DNA from 3 places in the Solibacillus sp. FSL W8-0474 genome. Region 2 is predicted to be linked to each of the others. Evidence: riboswitches for the same ligand, from Rfam matches in the RefSeq annotation. Region 2 holds a riboswitch; each other region holds the start of a gene.

Region 1 (5,633 bases), 1.7 Mb from region 2:
GGGCAGCCATGCAGAGGAGCAGTAGAATAAAAATGACTGGAAGCCCATTGCGCCTGCAACTGCCCAGGCGAGTGGTGATTTCCACATTTGCGTTTTCATTGTCTGTGAGGTCGACATTTGCAAGTCCACTTTAGGTGTTCGCAAAATCGGTATCCATATAATTAATGTCAGAACACCTAAAACAATCGAAAAGCCTAATGCTATTTGCCAGCCTGCATTTGTGGCAATCGGAAAACTAAAACCAGCAGCAAATCCGGAGGAAATATTCATCGATACGGAATACACCCCGGTTAACAGGCCGATATGCAGGGGGAATTTCCATTTGAAATAGCTCGGAATAAGAACATTTCCAAAAGCGATGGCAATCCCTATAAGAATTGTTCCTCCAATCAGAAGTACTGTTTCACCTACAGAACGTAGTAATATTCCGGTACAAAGTAAAAAAACTGAATAAAATAAAGTCCATTCCATTCCCCATTTACGTGCAATGCGCGGTGCAAATGGCGAAACAATAGCAAACGCGACTAACGGAATAGTTGTTAAAAATCCTGCAAGCACGTTTGAAATGCCGAGGCCATCCCGGATAAAGGAAATAATCGGGCCTACTACAGTGATTGGTGTACGTAAAGTAGTAGCGAATAGGAATACAGCAACCATAAAAAAGAGAAGTGGTTTATTCGAGGGCACTGAAAAAGTCCTTTAGCCACAAGTTAGAGAGTACAGGAACGAAAATTCGTTCCTGTACTCTCTTTTTCTTCGATGCCGTTGATTTCCATTCCGGCGGACGCGTTTCGCGGGCACGGCTCCAGCCTTCTCCCTCGCTTCGCTCAGTCCGGGTGCTTCCGCACGTGCTGTTCCCGCAGAAGTCGCCGCCTCCATTCCAATCAACTGGTACTACTCTCGTCACTAAAAGGGTTTTCCCCTCGTATAATCTCCCAAATTTCCTGTATAATTGAAGGACTAATAAAAGGTGGTGCGACCATGATTTCTAAACAAGAAACATTGAATTTAAGTCCTTATATGGCGTTGTACGATTTAATCATTCCAAAAGACAATATGCTTCGACAAATCAATGAACTCGTGGATTTTTCATTTATCGTAGAAGAACTTCAGTCAAAATACTGTTTAGATAATGGCCGTAACGCAATTCCACCGATTCGCATGTTTAAATATTTACTCTTAAAAGCGATTCACGACCTGTCGGATGCCGACCTTGTCGAGCGTTCGAAATACGACATGTCCTTTAAATATTTTTTAGACATGACCCCAGAAGAAGATGTCATTGATTCAAGTTCGCTGACAAAATTCCGTCGACTTCGTCTTCAAGATATGAATCTATTAGATTTACTGATTCAGAAAACCGTTGAAATTGCCTTAGAAAAAGGACTTCTACTCAGTAAAATGGTTATCGTTGACGCAACTCATACAAAAGCTCGTTATAATCAAAAATCGCCAAAAGAATTTTTACAAGAAAAGTCGAAAAATGTGAGAAAAGCCGTGTATCAACTCGACGAAAACATGGTTGGAAAATTCCCTGAGAAGCCTACGTCAAATGAGGTCACAGAAGAATTAGATTACTGTCGTCAAGTAGTTGAAGTAGTGGAAACGCAGTCAAAGATTGCACAAATCCCGGCGGTGAAAGAAAAATTAAATGTTTTAAAAGAAGTGATTGATGATTATGAAGCCCATCTAAGCTATTCAAATGATCCGGATGCACGCCTTGGTCATAAGTCAGCAGATACGTCTTTCTTTGGTTATAAAACACATATTGCGATGAGCGATGAACGAATTATTACAGCAGCGGTTGTGACGACAGGTGAAAAAAGCGATGGTCATTATCTTCAAGAATTAGTCGAGAAAAGTCGAGAAACAGGTATGGAAATTGAAACGGTTATTGGAGATACAGCTTATTCAGGAAAAGATAATTTAGCGTATATGAAATCAGAAAAACTTCAGTTAGTTTCGAAGCTACATCCCCTTATTACTAATGGTCGTGGACAGCGAAAAGTTGAATTTGATTTCAATAAAGATGCAGGGATGTTTGTTTGTCCAGCAGGGCACATGGCATCGAACAGAAGACGGACAGGTAAGAAAAGCGTGAATCAAAGTTTAACGTTTTATTTCGATATTGAGAAATGTAAAGTTTGTCCGATGCGAGAGGGCTGTTATACTGAAGGTGCAAAAAGTAAAACATATAGCGTCACAATTCAATCGACTACCCATCAAGAACAAGCAGCGTTCCAAGAAACAGAGGAATTTAAAGCACTCGCTAAAAATCGGTATAAAATTGAAGCAAAAAATAATGAATTAAAGAATCCCCACGGCTTTAAAACAGCAAAATCGGCGGGGTTATTTGGCATGGAAGTTCAAGGAGCCACAACCATCTTTGTGGTCAATCTAAAACGAATACTGAAGCTAATGAGCGAAAAGGAATAAATAGAGACGAAGAAAAGAGGCATTTTCCATTCAAAATCGAATGAAAAATGCCTCTTTTATGTTGAAAAACGAAACCGTTCTAAAAAACGAAGGTTTTTCAGTGCCCTCGGTTTATTCGATAGTATTTTTTTGCTGTTTTGGTCTATTTTTTGTTCATTCATTAATGAGGCTCCTTTCCCTGCAACAGCGCCAAATAAATAGTAAGAATAATCTTAAAAAACTGAAAAATATCAACGCATTGCTATCAAAAAAATATTATGTTAGACTAATAATCATTATTTCAATTAAATATATTACCTCATGTAAATGTATGGGGTAGAGGTCGCAATCATTATGATTAGTATAGCGGAGATTGAGAAGAATCTGTGAAGCTTTATGAAAGGAATGATTGCCGAAGTGTTATTTTTCTTCTTAAATATAACGCTGGGGCTGTCTCCGATAAGGAACAGAACTGTCACATGTGTAAGCATGTGTTGAGCTATCTTTCAAGTTTGATGAGGTGTAATTATAACCATCACAAAAACTTGTGGTGGTTTTATTTTTACACTTCGCCAAACAAAACAAAAAGGGAGTTTTATAATCGTGAGTGAAATTAAAATAGATCAGCTCGGTAATAAAAACGAGTTAAAAAGAGGATTAAAAAGCCGCCATGTTACGATGATCTCGTTAGGCGGAACAATTGGTACAGGCCTATTTTTAGCATCAGGTGGGGCCATCGCACAGGCAGGTCCTGGTGGGGCATTGCTCGCATATGCATTAATCGGGGTTATGGTGTATTTCCTAATGACATCATTAGGTGAAATGGCTGCTTATATGCCGACATCTGGTTCGTTTAGTACGTATGCAACGAAATTTGTAGACCCGGCATTAGGGTTTGCGCTTGGTTGGAACTATTGGTACAACTGGGCAATTACGATTGCAGCGGAAATTGCGGCTGTGTCATTAATTATGAAATACTGGTTCCCGGACAGTTCATCGATTGTATGGACAATTTTATTTATCGTAGTCGTTTTATCATTTAACTTAGCATCGGTAAAAGCTTTTGGTGAAGCAGAATACTGGTTTGCGATGATCAAAGTCGCAACGGTAATTGTATTTATTATTGTCAGCTTTTTAATGATTTTCGGCATATTAGGCGGGAATGATCCGGTCGGCTTCACGAATTTCTTTGCGGGAGATGCCCCGTTTAATGGCGGTTTCCTAGCTCTATTCGGTATTTTCCTTGCAGCTGGATTCTCATTCCAAGGTACGGAAATGCTAGGGGTAACGGCAGGGGAAACAGATGATCCAGCTAAAAATATTCCAAAAGCTGTACGTTCAGTATTCTGGCGTATATTACTGTTTTACATTTTCGCGATCGGCGCAATTGGGTTACTTATTCCGTATACCGATTCACGCCTTTTATCAGAAGACATTGCGACAAGTCCATTTACATTAGTATTTGAAAACCTAGGTGTCGCGTTTGCAGCCTCTGTTATGAATGCGATTATTTTAACAGCAATGCTTTCTGCAGGGAACTCAGGTCTTTATGCAGCAAGTCGTATGCTTTATCAATTAGCAGTAGACGGAAAAGCACCGAAACTGTTCATGAAAGTAACGACGCGCGGCATTCCGATGTATGCCTTGCTTGCTACATTAGCAGTAGGTTCACTAGCATTTTTAGCTTCTTTCTTTGGCGATGGTGTCGTATATATTTGGTTACTAAATGCTTCAGGTATGTCCGGCTTTATTGCTTGGCTCGGTATTGCAATCAGTCATTACCGCTTCCGTCGCGCTTATGTCGCACAAGGAAAGTCATTGAGCGATTTACCTTATGTATCAAGATTCTTCCCATTCGGTCCACTGTTTGCCTTCGCACTATGTATGATTGTCGTGTTAGGTCAAAACTATATGGCCTTTATGGGTGGGACAATTGACTGGTACGGAGTAGTTGTTTCCTACATCGGCTTGCCATTATTTGCATCATTATGGATTTTCTATAAAGTTAAACATAAAACAAAGATGGTTCCTTTAATGGAATGTGATTTATCAAATAAATAGTAATTAAAACGTAATGTTAGCGTCAGCTTTCATTGCGTTTTTTTGTGGAGTGAATGGGGCTTGTGCTGTTTATATAGTTTTGAACGTGGATATTAAGTTGTGCAAAGTGGCGAATATGTAAGGGAGAGTGGCTAATAAGTGAAGTCAGGTGTCTAAAATGTCCATGAAGGTGGCGAATATATATAATTGAATGTCTATTAACGCAGATAAAGTGTCGATTAACATTCCCAGCCACTTCAGAAGATTTACATTTAAGAACGCTGTGACGAATAAGTCTTAAAGAGTGTCTATTAAAACAAACTAAGCGGCGAATATAATTTCGAGTGCCCTTCAGCATAACTTTTATACTTTAAAAGAAAGGAATGGTATTATAGAAGAAATGAAAATCTCTATCTATGGTACTTGATCTTATCAAAAATAGAATAGACTTATAAGGAAGTGTTAGGAATGCCTATTTCAGCAGGTTTATATAAAAAAATACATCAATGGATAATGGGTGAAGATGGGAAAACTGTAGCGTTTCGCCCGTTTTTAACAAATGGAAATCCATACAAATCAAGAATTTTTCTAATCAGCACAAACGCAGTACCCTTTTTTAAAGTAGAAGATAGAAGTGAGCAGATTTTTGCAGAGTCATTAGTGAATAGAGACTTGTTTCAGGAGCTTTATTTTAGTGAAATAAAGGGAGCCCCCCGTGAATTTAAAGGGTCTTTACAGTTTGAAGCATGGCTGAAAAAGCAGTACAATGAGTCGCTTCTTTATACTTCATTAAATACGTATCAACTAGATTCGGCGGACCATGCAAAAAGTGCGAAAAAAGAAGGTGCCGCAAATTTTGAACGAGGTAAAACAATTTTCAAAGAAGTTTTGGAAGAGTTTCAGCCGGAAATCATTATTTTGCAAGGGACAGCTGCATTCAATCAATTTAAAACTTTATACGCAGATAATCTCGCTATTTACAATGCGAATGAGTTAAAAGTGCAAGTTTTGGAGGAAACGGGTCCGTTTGCTGAGATGGATTATGGAAATGGAAAGAAGGCCTACATTTTTGTTGCGCGGAGTATGGGTTCTTTCGGAGCTGAGGGCAAAAATTTCGAACGATTCAAAGGAAATTTAGCCAAGAATATATTGGTAAATGCCTAAAGCCGAACATTCTC
Region 2 (5,633 bases):
GGTAAAGTAATGATTGATTTAGCAGAGCGTGTAAAAGATGGTGAAGGTTTTGACCACTTACACATCGTTCGTGTTGAACAAGTTTACCCATTCCCAGCACAACAAGTGAAAGATATTATCGCTCGTTTCCCAAATGTGAAAGAAATTGTTTGGGTACAGGAAGAACCAAAAAACCAAGGTACATGGACTTATGTTCTTGAAACTTTATATGAAATTGCTGAAGGCAAAAAAGTTCGCTATGTAGGTCGTCCTGCAATGAGCTCAACTTCTGAAGGTGATGGCGATTCACATAAAGCAGCTCAAGCGAAATTAGTTAACGAAGCACTTGAAAAATAATATAATCGATTGATTGATACCGAGCTACTTCTATACAAGGTAGGGGTAGCTTGCTATACAATAACTGTATAGCGTAATAAAAGGAGGATATGAACGTGGCTGAAATTAAAGTCCCTGAATTAGCAGAATCAATTACTGAAGGCACAATTGCCCAGTGGGTTAAAAAAGTTGGAGATCGCGTAGAAAAAGGCGAATTCATCGTAGAATTAGAAACAGATAAAGTAAACGCTGAAATCATCTCTGAAGAAGCAGGCGTATTAACTCAAATTTTAGCTGAAGAAGGCGATACTGTATTAGTAGGACAAGTAATCGCAGTAGTTGAAGCTGGCGAAGGCGCAGCTCCAGCACCTGCAGCAAAAGAGGAAGCACCAGCTCCTGCTGCACCTGCAAAAGAAGAAGCTCCTAAAGCAGCAGCAGCTCCAGCTCCAGTAGCAGTTGAAGAAACTTCAGGTGAGCGAGTAATTGCTTCACCAGCAGCTCGTAAATTAGCTCGTGAAAAAGGCATTGACTTAGCAGCGATCTCTCCAGTAGATCCTCAAGGTCGTGTACGTGTTCAAGATGTAGCAGCTCATGGCACAGCGCCTGCAGCACCTGCACAAGCAACTGCAGCTCCAGTTGGAAATGGTCCAATGATCTTCACTCCAGCAGGTGACACTGATCGTGTAACTGTTGAAAAAATGAGCCGTCGTCGTCAAACAATTGCAAAACGTTTATTAGAAGTTAAACAATCAACTGCAATGTTAACTACGTTCAACGAAATCGACATGACTAACATCATGGCTTTACGTAAACGCAAACAAGAACAATTCGTGAAAGCAAATGACATTAAATTAGGTTTCATGTCATTCTTCACAAAAGCAGTAGTTGCAGCACTTAAAAAATATCCATACGTTAATGCTCAAATTAACGGTGACGAAATTCACTTAAACAACTTCTTCGATATCGGTATCGCTGTATCAACTGAAGAAGGTTTAGTAGTACCAGTAGTTCGTGATGCTAACGCTAAGAACTTTGCTGAAATCGAGAAAAACATCGCTGAATTAGCTGGTAAAGCACGCGACAAAAAATTAGGCTTAAACGACATGGCTGGTGGATCATTCACTATCACTAACGGTGGTGTATTCGGTTCATTAATGTCTACACCAATCATGAATGGTACTCAAGCTGGTATTTTAGGTATGCACTCTATCGTTAACCGTCCAGTAGCTGTTAACGGTGAAGTTCAAATTCGCCCAATGATGTATGTAGCATTATCTTACGACCACCGTATTATCGATGGTAAAGATTCTGTTGGCTTCTTAAAAACAGTTAAAGAAATGATCGAAAACCCAGAAGATTTATTATTAAATTCATAATTAAAACATTGAAAGCTAATTCGTAATGTATATTGCGAATTAGCTTTTTTCCTTTAAATTTCAGAAAAATGAGTGTTGACGGAAAAGTTAGAATAATGTTAAACTTAAACTATTAATTTAATAACAAAACCTCACAGCTTAGTGAGGTAGAGGTGCGGTATTTAATAGTTTTGTATGGAGTCATTGAGCTGACAGTGAAGTATAAAAGAAGGAAATATCGCCGAAGTGTTGTTATAGCTCGATTTAACAGCGCTGGGTCTGTAATAAATAATTGCAGGACTGTCTCAATCTTCTTCCCGGATGATTGAGGTGTGCTATCTCATATTGGGAACTGTAGAGGATTTGGGCTAATCGTGAATGTAAACGACCTAAGGATATCCTTTTTGGTCGTTTTTTTTCATTTCTAAAAGCCTGAAATACATTTATTAAGGGGAGAGTTAACTTGAAAAAGAAATTATTAATGGTCATTACCGCAATGATGACAATATTTGTACTTGCAGCATGTGGTACAGATGATGAAAAATCAACTGGTTCTGACAAGAAAGTATTAAAGGTTGGTATGGAAGCTGGTTATGCACCGTTTAACTGGTCGCAAAAAGGCGATTCAAACGGTGGCGTACCGATTGATGGTTCGAAAGAATATGCAGCAGGCTATGATGTAGAAATCGCAAAAAAGATTGCTGAAGGCTTGGATATGGAATTGAAAATTGTAAAAACGGACTGGGATGGTTTAATTCCTTCTCTACAATCTGGAGCAATTGATTTAGTAATTGCAGGTATGTCGCCAATGCCTGATCGTATGGAAGCAATAGATTTCACAGAAAACTATTATACAAGTGATTATGTAATCGTAGTAAAAGAAGATGGTCCATATGCGAATGCAACAGCATTAGCTGATTTTTCAGGTGCAAAAATTACAGGTCAGCAATCGACGACACACTATGACGTAATCGATCAAATCGAAGGTGTAAATAAGCAGGTTGCAGCAACTGACTTTGGTGCAATGCGTGTCCAATTACAATCAGGTGCAATCGATGGCTACGTTTCTGAACGTCCGGAAGGGATTTCTGCTGAGATGGCATTAAACAACATAAAGTATATCGTTCCAGAACCAAACTTCGAAGCAGATGAAGCGTCAACAGCTGTAGCAGTAGGGTTGAAAAAGGGATCTGATTTACGTGAACAAATTAACAAAGTATTGGCTGAAATTTCGGAAGAAGAGCGTCAACAATTAATGGAAGACGCAATTGCAAATCAACCAGCAGCACAATAATCGTGTTGCAATTATTTTTTATGAAGGTTGTCTTGCCGGCAAACGGGAGACAACCTTTTTCTATTATCATTACCCAATACATATAGAGTATTAATAAGAAAGAATTGGAGGACAAGACTATGGCATTTTTGGAATCATCATGGAACTTGTTTACGAATAACTGGGATTTATTCGTACGTGGAGCTTGGACTGCACTTCTATTAGCGATTATCGGAACAATTTGTGGAACACTTATCGGATTTTTTATCGGTATTATGCATACGATTCCACAACGTAAAAGAAATATAAAAACGATTATTTTGAAAGTATTTAACTTTATTTTAACTTCATATGTTGAGATTTTCAGAGGGACCCCAATGATGGTACAGGCGATGGTTGTGTTTTATGGTCTCGTTTACTTAGGGATTGATATTGACCGTTTTTTAGCAGCTTCTGTTGTTATAACTTTAAACACAGGGGCATATATGGCTGAATATGTACGAGGTGGTATTGTATCAATCGATAAAGGGCAATTTGAGGCAGCTCAGGCGATTGGCATGAATCATCTTCAAACGATGTTACATATTGTCATTCCACAAGTAGCGCGCAATATATTACCTGCTACAGGCAACCAGTTCGTTATGAATATAAAAGATTCTTCCGTATTAAGTGTTATTTCCGTCGTGGAACTATTTTTCACTGCGAACTCAATAGCCGGAAGCAACTATAAATATATCGAAGCATTCTTTATTGCAACGGTATTGTACTTCATTATGACATTTACCGTAACAAGGTTCTTATTACTGTTTGAGAAGAAGATGGATGGACCTGCTTCCTATAAAGTGGAGCTCATTACAGGCAATAAGCTAGAAAAGGATGGTAAATAAAATATGACAGTTGTAATTGACATTAACCATTTAAATAAAAAATTCGGTGACCATGAAGTATTAAAAGATGTTAACTTCCAGGTGAATAAAGGGGAAGTTGTCACATTAATCGGATCTTCTGGTTCTGGGAAATCGACATTGTTACGATGCATTAACTTGCTCGAAACGCCTACAGCCGGAGAAATCATATATAACGGAGAAAATATATTAAATGATGGACACCATATAGAAAAGTACCGTACACATTTAGGAATGGTCTTTCAACAGTTTAATTTATTCAATAACTTAGACGTACTTAATAACTGCGTAGTCGGACAAATAAAAGTGTTGAAGCGTTCAAAAGAAGAGGCACAGCAAAATGCGATGAAGTACCTGGAGCTTGTTGGTATGAGTGCCTATAAAAACGCAAAGCCAAAGCATTTATCTGGTGGCCAAAAACAACGTGTTGCTATAGCACGTGCTTTAGCGATGGATCCGGATGTAATGTTATTTGATGAACCGACTTCTGCACTCGATCCGGAGATGGTAGGGGAAGTATTGAAAGTAATGCGTCATCTCGCTGATCAGGGAAATACAATGCTGATTGTAACGCATGAAATGGAATTTGCAAAAGAAGTATCAGACCGCATCGTCTTTATGGATAAAGGGGTCATTGTAGAAGAAGGGTCACCGGAAGCAATACTTGTAAATCCAAGTCATGAACGGACGAAGGAATTTTTAAAGCGTACGTTGCGTTAAAAATAGTAATTCATCTATAAAAATAGTTTATTAGCAAAAAACAAGGAGGTTTCCGGATAACTTAATCCGGAACACACCCTTGTTTTTCTTTTGCCTAGCTTTACTTTCTTGAATTCCATTCACTAATAAGTATAAAGACAACGGCAAATGCAATTGCTATTGCAAAAAACCACATTGGAACACTACCAAATGCCATAAATTCCACCTCTGAATGTGAGTTTAACATGTACTATTGTTTCTATCAATTATTGGCGCTTACCGTTTTTTATACGATCGAGGCTTTCCTATAGCGGTAAAATCATATAAAATAGAAGAGTATAGATATTTGTTAAAAGTGAGGGAACAGCATGCTACATTTAAAATGGAAAGATGCACCTACGATTCGTACAGTAAAATGTGTACATACGGATGCATCAAAGTATTTAGTATCAAATGTATTAACAGTAGGCAAGGAATATGAAGTGAAGAATGAGACGGAAGAATTCATCTTTGTTATTGATAACACAGGTGAAGTTGGCGGATTCTACAAAGAGTATTTTGCTTAAAAATAATGGGTACGTAAAAGGCTATAATGTCTTTTACGTACCCGTTTTTTATTTTTGCTCTAAAATAATATGTTCGATCTCATGGCGCTTTTCATCTGTTTTCACGTGCATACGCAACGTGTCTTCGATATCATGCAATAGTTGAAGCTGAGTTTGTTTAAAGCGGTCAACATCGTTATGTGATAGTGCAGGACGTTTTGCTGCTTTACTGGAAGCTTCGAGCATCTTACCGTTTTTGCGCATTAATTGCTCTGATGCATTCATCAGACGTTCCTGTGATTGCATAGCGCGACGCTGGTTGTTCATATTCAATAACATGGCTATTTGGGACTGCCATAGAGGAATAGTCGTCATAATAGAGCTTTGAATCTTTTCGATTAACAGTTGATTTGTTTGTTGGATCATACGGATTTGGGGAGCATATTGGATGGAAACTTCCCGCGAAAGCTCTAAATCATACATACGGCGGTCAATCCATTCAATTTGCATTTCCAAATCTTTCAGTTCATGCTGTTTAAAA
Region 3 (5,633 bases), 840 kb from region 2:
CTGAGAATGCTGTACGGTGCATTAACGTACCGCCGAAACGACGGAAATCAAGTAAACCTTCTGGCGTACGGTTGAACATTACACCCATACGGTCCATTAAGTGGATAATTCCAGGGGCTGCATCACACATACCCTTAACTGGTGGTTGGTTCGCTAAGAAGTCTCCACCGTAAACTGTATCGTCAAAGTGGATCCATGGAGAATCCCCTTCACCTTTTGTATTTACTGCTCCGTTAATTCCGCCTTGTGCACATACAGAGTGTGAACGTTTTACTGGAACTAACGAGAATAATTCAACTGCAGTACCAACTTCAGCTGCTTTAATCGTAGCCATTAAGCCTGCTAAACCGCCACCAACGACGATTACTTTACTCTTTGCCATGATTATTTCTCACTCCTCATCAATTGCTAATTACTTTTACTCATAATTCATCTGAACTGTCTTAATAACTGTATATTAGTGGTCAAGTTAAACTAAACAGCGAATGAAATGATAGCTGCAACACCTATGATTGCTAAAATTACGAAGAATAATAACGTAACATAAGTTGTAATCTGTTGAGATTTTTTAGACTGTGTAATACCCCAGCTCACTAAGAATGACCATAGACCGTTCGCTAAGTGGAATGCTGCTGATACGATACCGACAATATAGAATGCCAACATTAATGGGTTATCTACGATTTCTACCATCATATCAAAGTTAACTTCAGCGCCAAATGCTTTTTGAACACGCGTTTGGAAAATGTGCCATGCAATGAAGATTACAAGGAAGATTCCTGTGAAACGTTGTAAAGCAAACATCCAGTTACGGAATGTGCTGAAACGGCCCGTATTGTGTGTAGATGTAAATGCAATAAACACACCATAGAATCCGTGGAACATTAATGGAATATAAATAATAATCCATTCCATTGCTAACAATAACGAGTGCGGAACTAATTCCATCATACCTGTTGCGTTATTGTAAACCTCTTCACCACCAACTGCAGTGAAGTTCAAAGACAAGTGGAACACCAAGAACAACCCGACAGGAACTACACCTAATAACGAGTGTAAGCGGCGCCATAAAAATTCACGATCTTTCGACAAAACTGTTACCCCCCTTAGTACTTGAAATACACAAGTGCAACGCCTCAAATTTGTAAACGTTGTGTTATTGACTGCGCATTTCATCATGGTACAATATTATGACATGTCCATTGTACTCTCAACAGATACTAGCGTCAAGGTAACGAGGGATATTTTATAATCATTTTAAAGACGGATTTTTGCTATTTTAAGTCCAGTTTTTTCTACTTATAACTATTTTCTTCCTGAAAGAATGAAAATTATAAGAAAATTTATGAAAGAGGTTTTTAATATGGAGGGGTACAAAATGAAAACGATTCCAAGTTTTGGATATGAAATCCTTCGCGATCATCTTCTACCATCGATTTTAGGTAAGCATGAGGAAGATGTTTTATATTGGGCAGGGAAAGAACTAGCACGTAAATTTCCGCTATTTTCCATGGATGAGCTTCCTTCATTTTTCGGGGAGGCCGGCTGGGGTCAGTTAATTTTGGAGAAAGAAATAAAGGATGAACTTCATTACATACTTATGACGACCGAGGAAATGTCGATTAATATTGAGCAGCGCTGTTTTCGTTTAGAAGCAGGCTTTTTGGCTGAGCAAAAGCAAAAACAACTTGGCTATTTAACAGAATGCTATGAAGAAAAAATTGAAAAGAAGAATTACGTCAAATTCATTTTAAAGTGGGATTTAAAAGAGAAGATTTGAGCGCAAATAAAAACTGCTGCTTTATAAAAGCTAGCAGTTTTTAGTTTTTTTAACATAGAAAAATAGTTATATCATTCTTGATTAGCACTAGTAATGGCTCTCCACTTTAAGAAGCGGGAACTTCCTTCATTGCTATATTAAATTCCTCATGCAAAGCATTTGCAGCGCGCACCATTTCTTCTTGTGGCACGACGACAGACACTTTTATTTCAGATGTGCTAACCATTTTAACCGGAATATGTTCACGTCCCAGACGCGCAAACATACGTGCTGCGACTCCAGGGTTTGAAGCCATTGCTGATCCAATAATCGATACTTTAGCCAACCCGATTTCAAAATCTGCAAAACTAAATCCAAGTGACAATTTACTCGACTCTAATACACGTAAAGCATCAGCAAATTCTTCTTTTGAAATTGTAAAAGAAATTGTAGGCTTAATCCCGTCAATAACTGCCTGCACAATAATATCAACATTAATATCATTTTCCGCTAAAACACTAAATACTTCGGCTAATGACGCTGTTTCATATGAATCATATCCGATCGTTAAACGAATAATATCAGATTCATATGCCACCCCGCGCACAAGTAAATTTTTTTCCATGTCTACATCCCCTTTTATTAATGTACCTTCTACGTCCTCGGTAGCTGAGCGTACAACGATTGGCATATTGTAATTTTTTGCAAGCTCAACTGCTCGAGGATGCAAAATTTTAGTACCTAAATTGGAAAACTCCAACATTTCATCATATGAAATTACAGATAATTTCGTAGCATCTTCCACAAGCTGCGGATCTGCAGTATAAATGCCTTCTACCGTTGAATAAATATCAACACGTTCCGCATTTAAAGCAATGGCTAATGCAACGGCGGAAGTTTCAGAACCGCCTTTCCCTAAAGTCGAAATGTTGTGTGTGTCTGTTATTCCTTGGAATCCTGAGACAACAACGATCTCTCCTAGATCAAAATGTTTTTCAAAACGCTTATTATCTATAGAATCAATTCGGGCATTTCCATATTTTTCATTTGTTTGAATACCTGCCTGCCAACCGGCAAGTGACACTGCTTTTCCCCCATGCTCCTGAATTGCTAAAGCAAGAAGGGCGCTTGTTATCTGCGCTCCCGTAGAGATTAATGCATCCATTTCACGCTTCGACGGTTCATGAGTAATTTCCGCGGCAAATTGCCGTAAATTTTGACGAATGGACGTCATCGAAGAAACGACAACGACTAAGTTTATGCCACGACCTTGCTCTTTTATCACCTTTTTTGCTACCTGTACTATTTTTTCTGTTGTTGCCAACATTGGTCCACCAAACTTTACTACAACTGTCTGCAATGTCTTCCACCCCTTATATTTTTCCATCAAAAAAGCGACCTTCCATATGTTCATGGAAAGTCGCCGTCAATACAAATAAAGGTTTATATGTTTTTCAGGATAGCTCTCCAGAACATAAAGTTCTGACAATCTTACATTTCTTAAATGCAAAACCAGCAAAATACGTGAACAATACGTATTTCACTTCGGCAGAATCTCCTTTCAAATGCTGTCGCCGGAATTGTTCTTCCTCGAGCAATTTACTCTTAAATACTGCACCTCTATCGTTTATTAACTATTGAATTGTCTTTTATAGTAACATAACATTATTCTTTATTCAATGATGCTTCGTGAAAGTGACGATAAATTACTTCTGCCAATTTGGCGGGAACACCGGCTTCTTGCAATTGTAACTCTGTTGCTTCCCGAATTTTTTTTACCGATCCAAAATGCTTCATAAGTTGCTGTTTACGTTTCGGTCCTATACCCGGAATGCCATCAAGTACGGATGTAATTGCATTCGTCTGATGTTGCTGACGCAGAAATGTAATGGCAAATCGGTGTACCTCATCTTGTATACGTTGCAATAAGTAAAAACCATCACTTGTCCGTTTTAAAGGTACAACTTCTGGTGGAGCGCCAAATAACAGTTGGGATGTGTTATGCTTATCGTCTTTTGCAAGACCTGCTATTGGAATCATTAATCCTAGCTCATCTTCTATTACTTCTCTTGCAACCTCCATTTGTCCTTTTCCTCCATCGATTAGGATTAAGTCCGGTAATGGCAAGCTTTCTCGTAATACCCGTGTATAACGGCGCCGAATGACTTCTTGCATCGCCCCATAGTCATCATGTTTTGCGGCTTCTCGTGTTTTATATTTCCGGTATTCCTTTTTTGCAGGCTTCCCGTCTACAAACACAACCATTGCAGAAACAGGATCAGCACCATGCATATGACTATTATCAAATGCTTCGATACGAAGTGGTAATGGAATTTGCATAGCTTCGGCAAGTGCTTCACAAGCTCCTACTGTACGTTCTTCCTGACGCTCAATTAACTGGAATTTTCCGTGTATTGCAATATTGGCATTTTTCATAGCTAAATCGACCAGCTCTTTTTTTGTACCGCGCTTTGGTGTCTGCACCTTTACGTTTAAAAGCTTTTGCAAAATCGTACCATCAATCGTCTTTGGTACAAAAATCTCTTTCGGCAGTAAATGATGTGGTTGCTCGTAAAACCGTCCGACAAATGTTAAAAATTCTTCTTCTGCCTCGTTATATATAGGGAAAATCGATACATCTCGTTCAATTAATTTTCCTTGCCGCACAAAAAATACTTGTACACACATCCACCCTTTTTCGACTGCATAGCCAAATACATCCCGATTGCTTAAATCATCCGATACGATTTTTTGCTTTTGCATAACCTGCTCGATATGTGCAATTAAATCCCGGAATTCCTTCGCCCGTTCAAATTCCAGCTTTTCGGCTGCATCGAGCATTTTTCGCTGAAGATCTTTCTGAATTTCTTCGACACCACCGTTTAAAAACTTTGAAATTTCACCAATCATTTCATCATATACTTGTTTTTCAATTTCTTTTACACAAGGTGCTAAGCATTGCCCTAAATGATAATACAGGCATACTTGATTTGGCAGATGTGTACATTTACGAAGTGGATATAAACGATCAAGCAATTTCCGCGTTTCATTGGCTGCATACGCGTTTGGATAAGGTCCAAAATATTTTGCCTTATCCTTTTTTACTTTCCTTGTCGTTATTATTCGAGGGTAACGTTCATTCGTTATTTTTATATAAGGGTATGTTTTATCATCTGTTAGCTTTACATTATATTTCGGATCATGTAATTTGATCAAATTCAGTTCGAGTATAAGCGCTTCGAGATCACTTGAAGTTACAATATATTCAAAGTCCTCTATTTCACTGACTAATCTGGCTGTTTTACCATCATGACTTCCCGTAAAATACGAACGCACTCGGTTTTTTAACACTTTTGCCTTGCCGACATATATAATCGTCCCTTGACGGTCTTTCATAATATAGCAGCCGGATTCATTCGGTAATATTTCTAGCTTTGCTTTAATATTTGCATTCATATTCTCACCTATTGGATATGTCATTCACTTTATTTTAACTGATAGTCCCATAAGAAAAAAGCCGTACACCTTATTAGGCATACGGCTTTGCAATTTAATTATTTGTTGTCGTTAATAAAGTCGATTAAAGCTTCTTTTGGCATGAAGCCAGCAGTTTTTGCTTTTAATTCACCATCAACAAATAATAATAATGATGGGATTGACATGATTTGATAATCAGCAGCAGTGCCTTGGTTGTTATCTACGTCAACTTTTACGATTTTTACTTCGTTACCGATTTCTGCATCTAATTCTTCAAGAACTGGAGCAATCATTTTACATGGTCCGCACCATGCTGCCCAAAAGTCTACTAAAACTGTGCCGTTTGAAATTTCCTGTGGGAAAGTTTGATCTGTACCGTGTACAATTGCCATAATAA

What was found. Region 2 has a riboswitch for lysine ahead of NYE67_RS09395 (transporter substrate-binding domain-containing protein). Riboswitches for the same ligand answer to the same signal wherever they lie in the genome.
Positions count from the first base shown of each region.
Region 1: it holds a riboswitch for lysine, as region 2 does, so the genes downstream of both, NYE67_RS01320 (amino acid permease) here and NYE67_RS09395 (transporter substrate-binding domain-containing protein) in region 2, are expected to answer to the same signal.
Region 3: it holds a riboswitch for lysine, as region 2 does, so the genes downstream of both, NYE67_RS14005 (aspartate kinase) here and NYE67_RS09395 (transporter substrate-binding domain-containing protein) in region 2, are expected to answer to the same signal.

Region 1 is NZ_JBBOQJ010000001.1:260,744-266,376, forward strand. Features, by position in the region: gene NYE67_RS01310 (CynX/NimT family MFS transporter) at 1-657, opposite strand, end outside; gene NYE67_RS01315 (IS1182 family transposase) at 982-2,436, shown strand; lysine riboswitch at 2,745-2,925, shown strand; gene NYE67_RS01320 (amino acid permease) at 3,019-4,476, shown strand; gene NYE67_RS01325 (RNA 2'-phosphotransferase) at 4,924-5,619, shown strand.
Region 2 is NZ_JBBOQJ010000001.1:1,923,950-1,929,582, reverse strand. Features, by position in the region: gene NYE67_RS09405 (2-oxoglutarate dehydrogenase E1 component) at 1-336, shown strand, start outside; gene odhB (2-oxoglutarate dehydrogenase complex dihydrolipoyllysine-residue succinyltransferase) at 432-1,691, shown strand; lysine riboswitch at 1,831-2,016, shown strand; gene NYE67_RS09395 (transporter substrate-binding domain-containing protein) at 2,134-2,964, shown strand; gene NYE67_RS09390 (amino acid ABC transporter permease) at 3,084-3,830, shown strand; gene NYE67_RS09385 (amino acid ABC transporter ATP-binding protein) at 3,834-4,568, shown strand; gene NYE67_RS09380 (DUF6501 family protein) at 4,916-5,113, shown strand; gene NYE67_RS09375 (toxic anion resistance protein) at 5,162-5,633, opposite strand, start outside.
Region 3 is NZ_JBBOQJ010000001.1:2,761,743-2,767,375, forward strand. Features, by position in the region: gene sdhA (succinate dehydrogenase flavoprotein subunit) at 1-382, opposite strand, end outside; gene NYE67_RS13995 (succinate dehydrogenase cytochrome b558 subunit) at 475-1,092, opposite strand; gene NYE67_RS14000 (YslB family protein) at 1,364-1,780, shown strand; gene NYE67_RS14005 (aspartate kinase) at 1,887-3,119, opposite strand; lysine riboswitch at 3,212-3,390, opposite strand; gene uvrC (excinuclease ABC subunit UvrC) at 3,425-5,215, opposite strand; gene trxA (thioredoxin) at 5,314-5,628, opposite strand.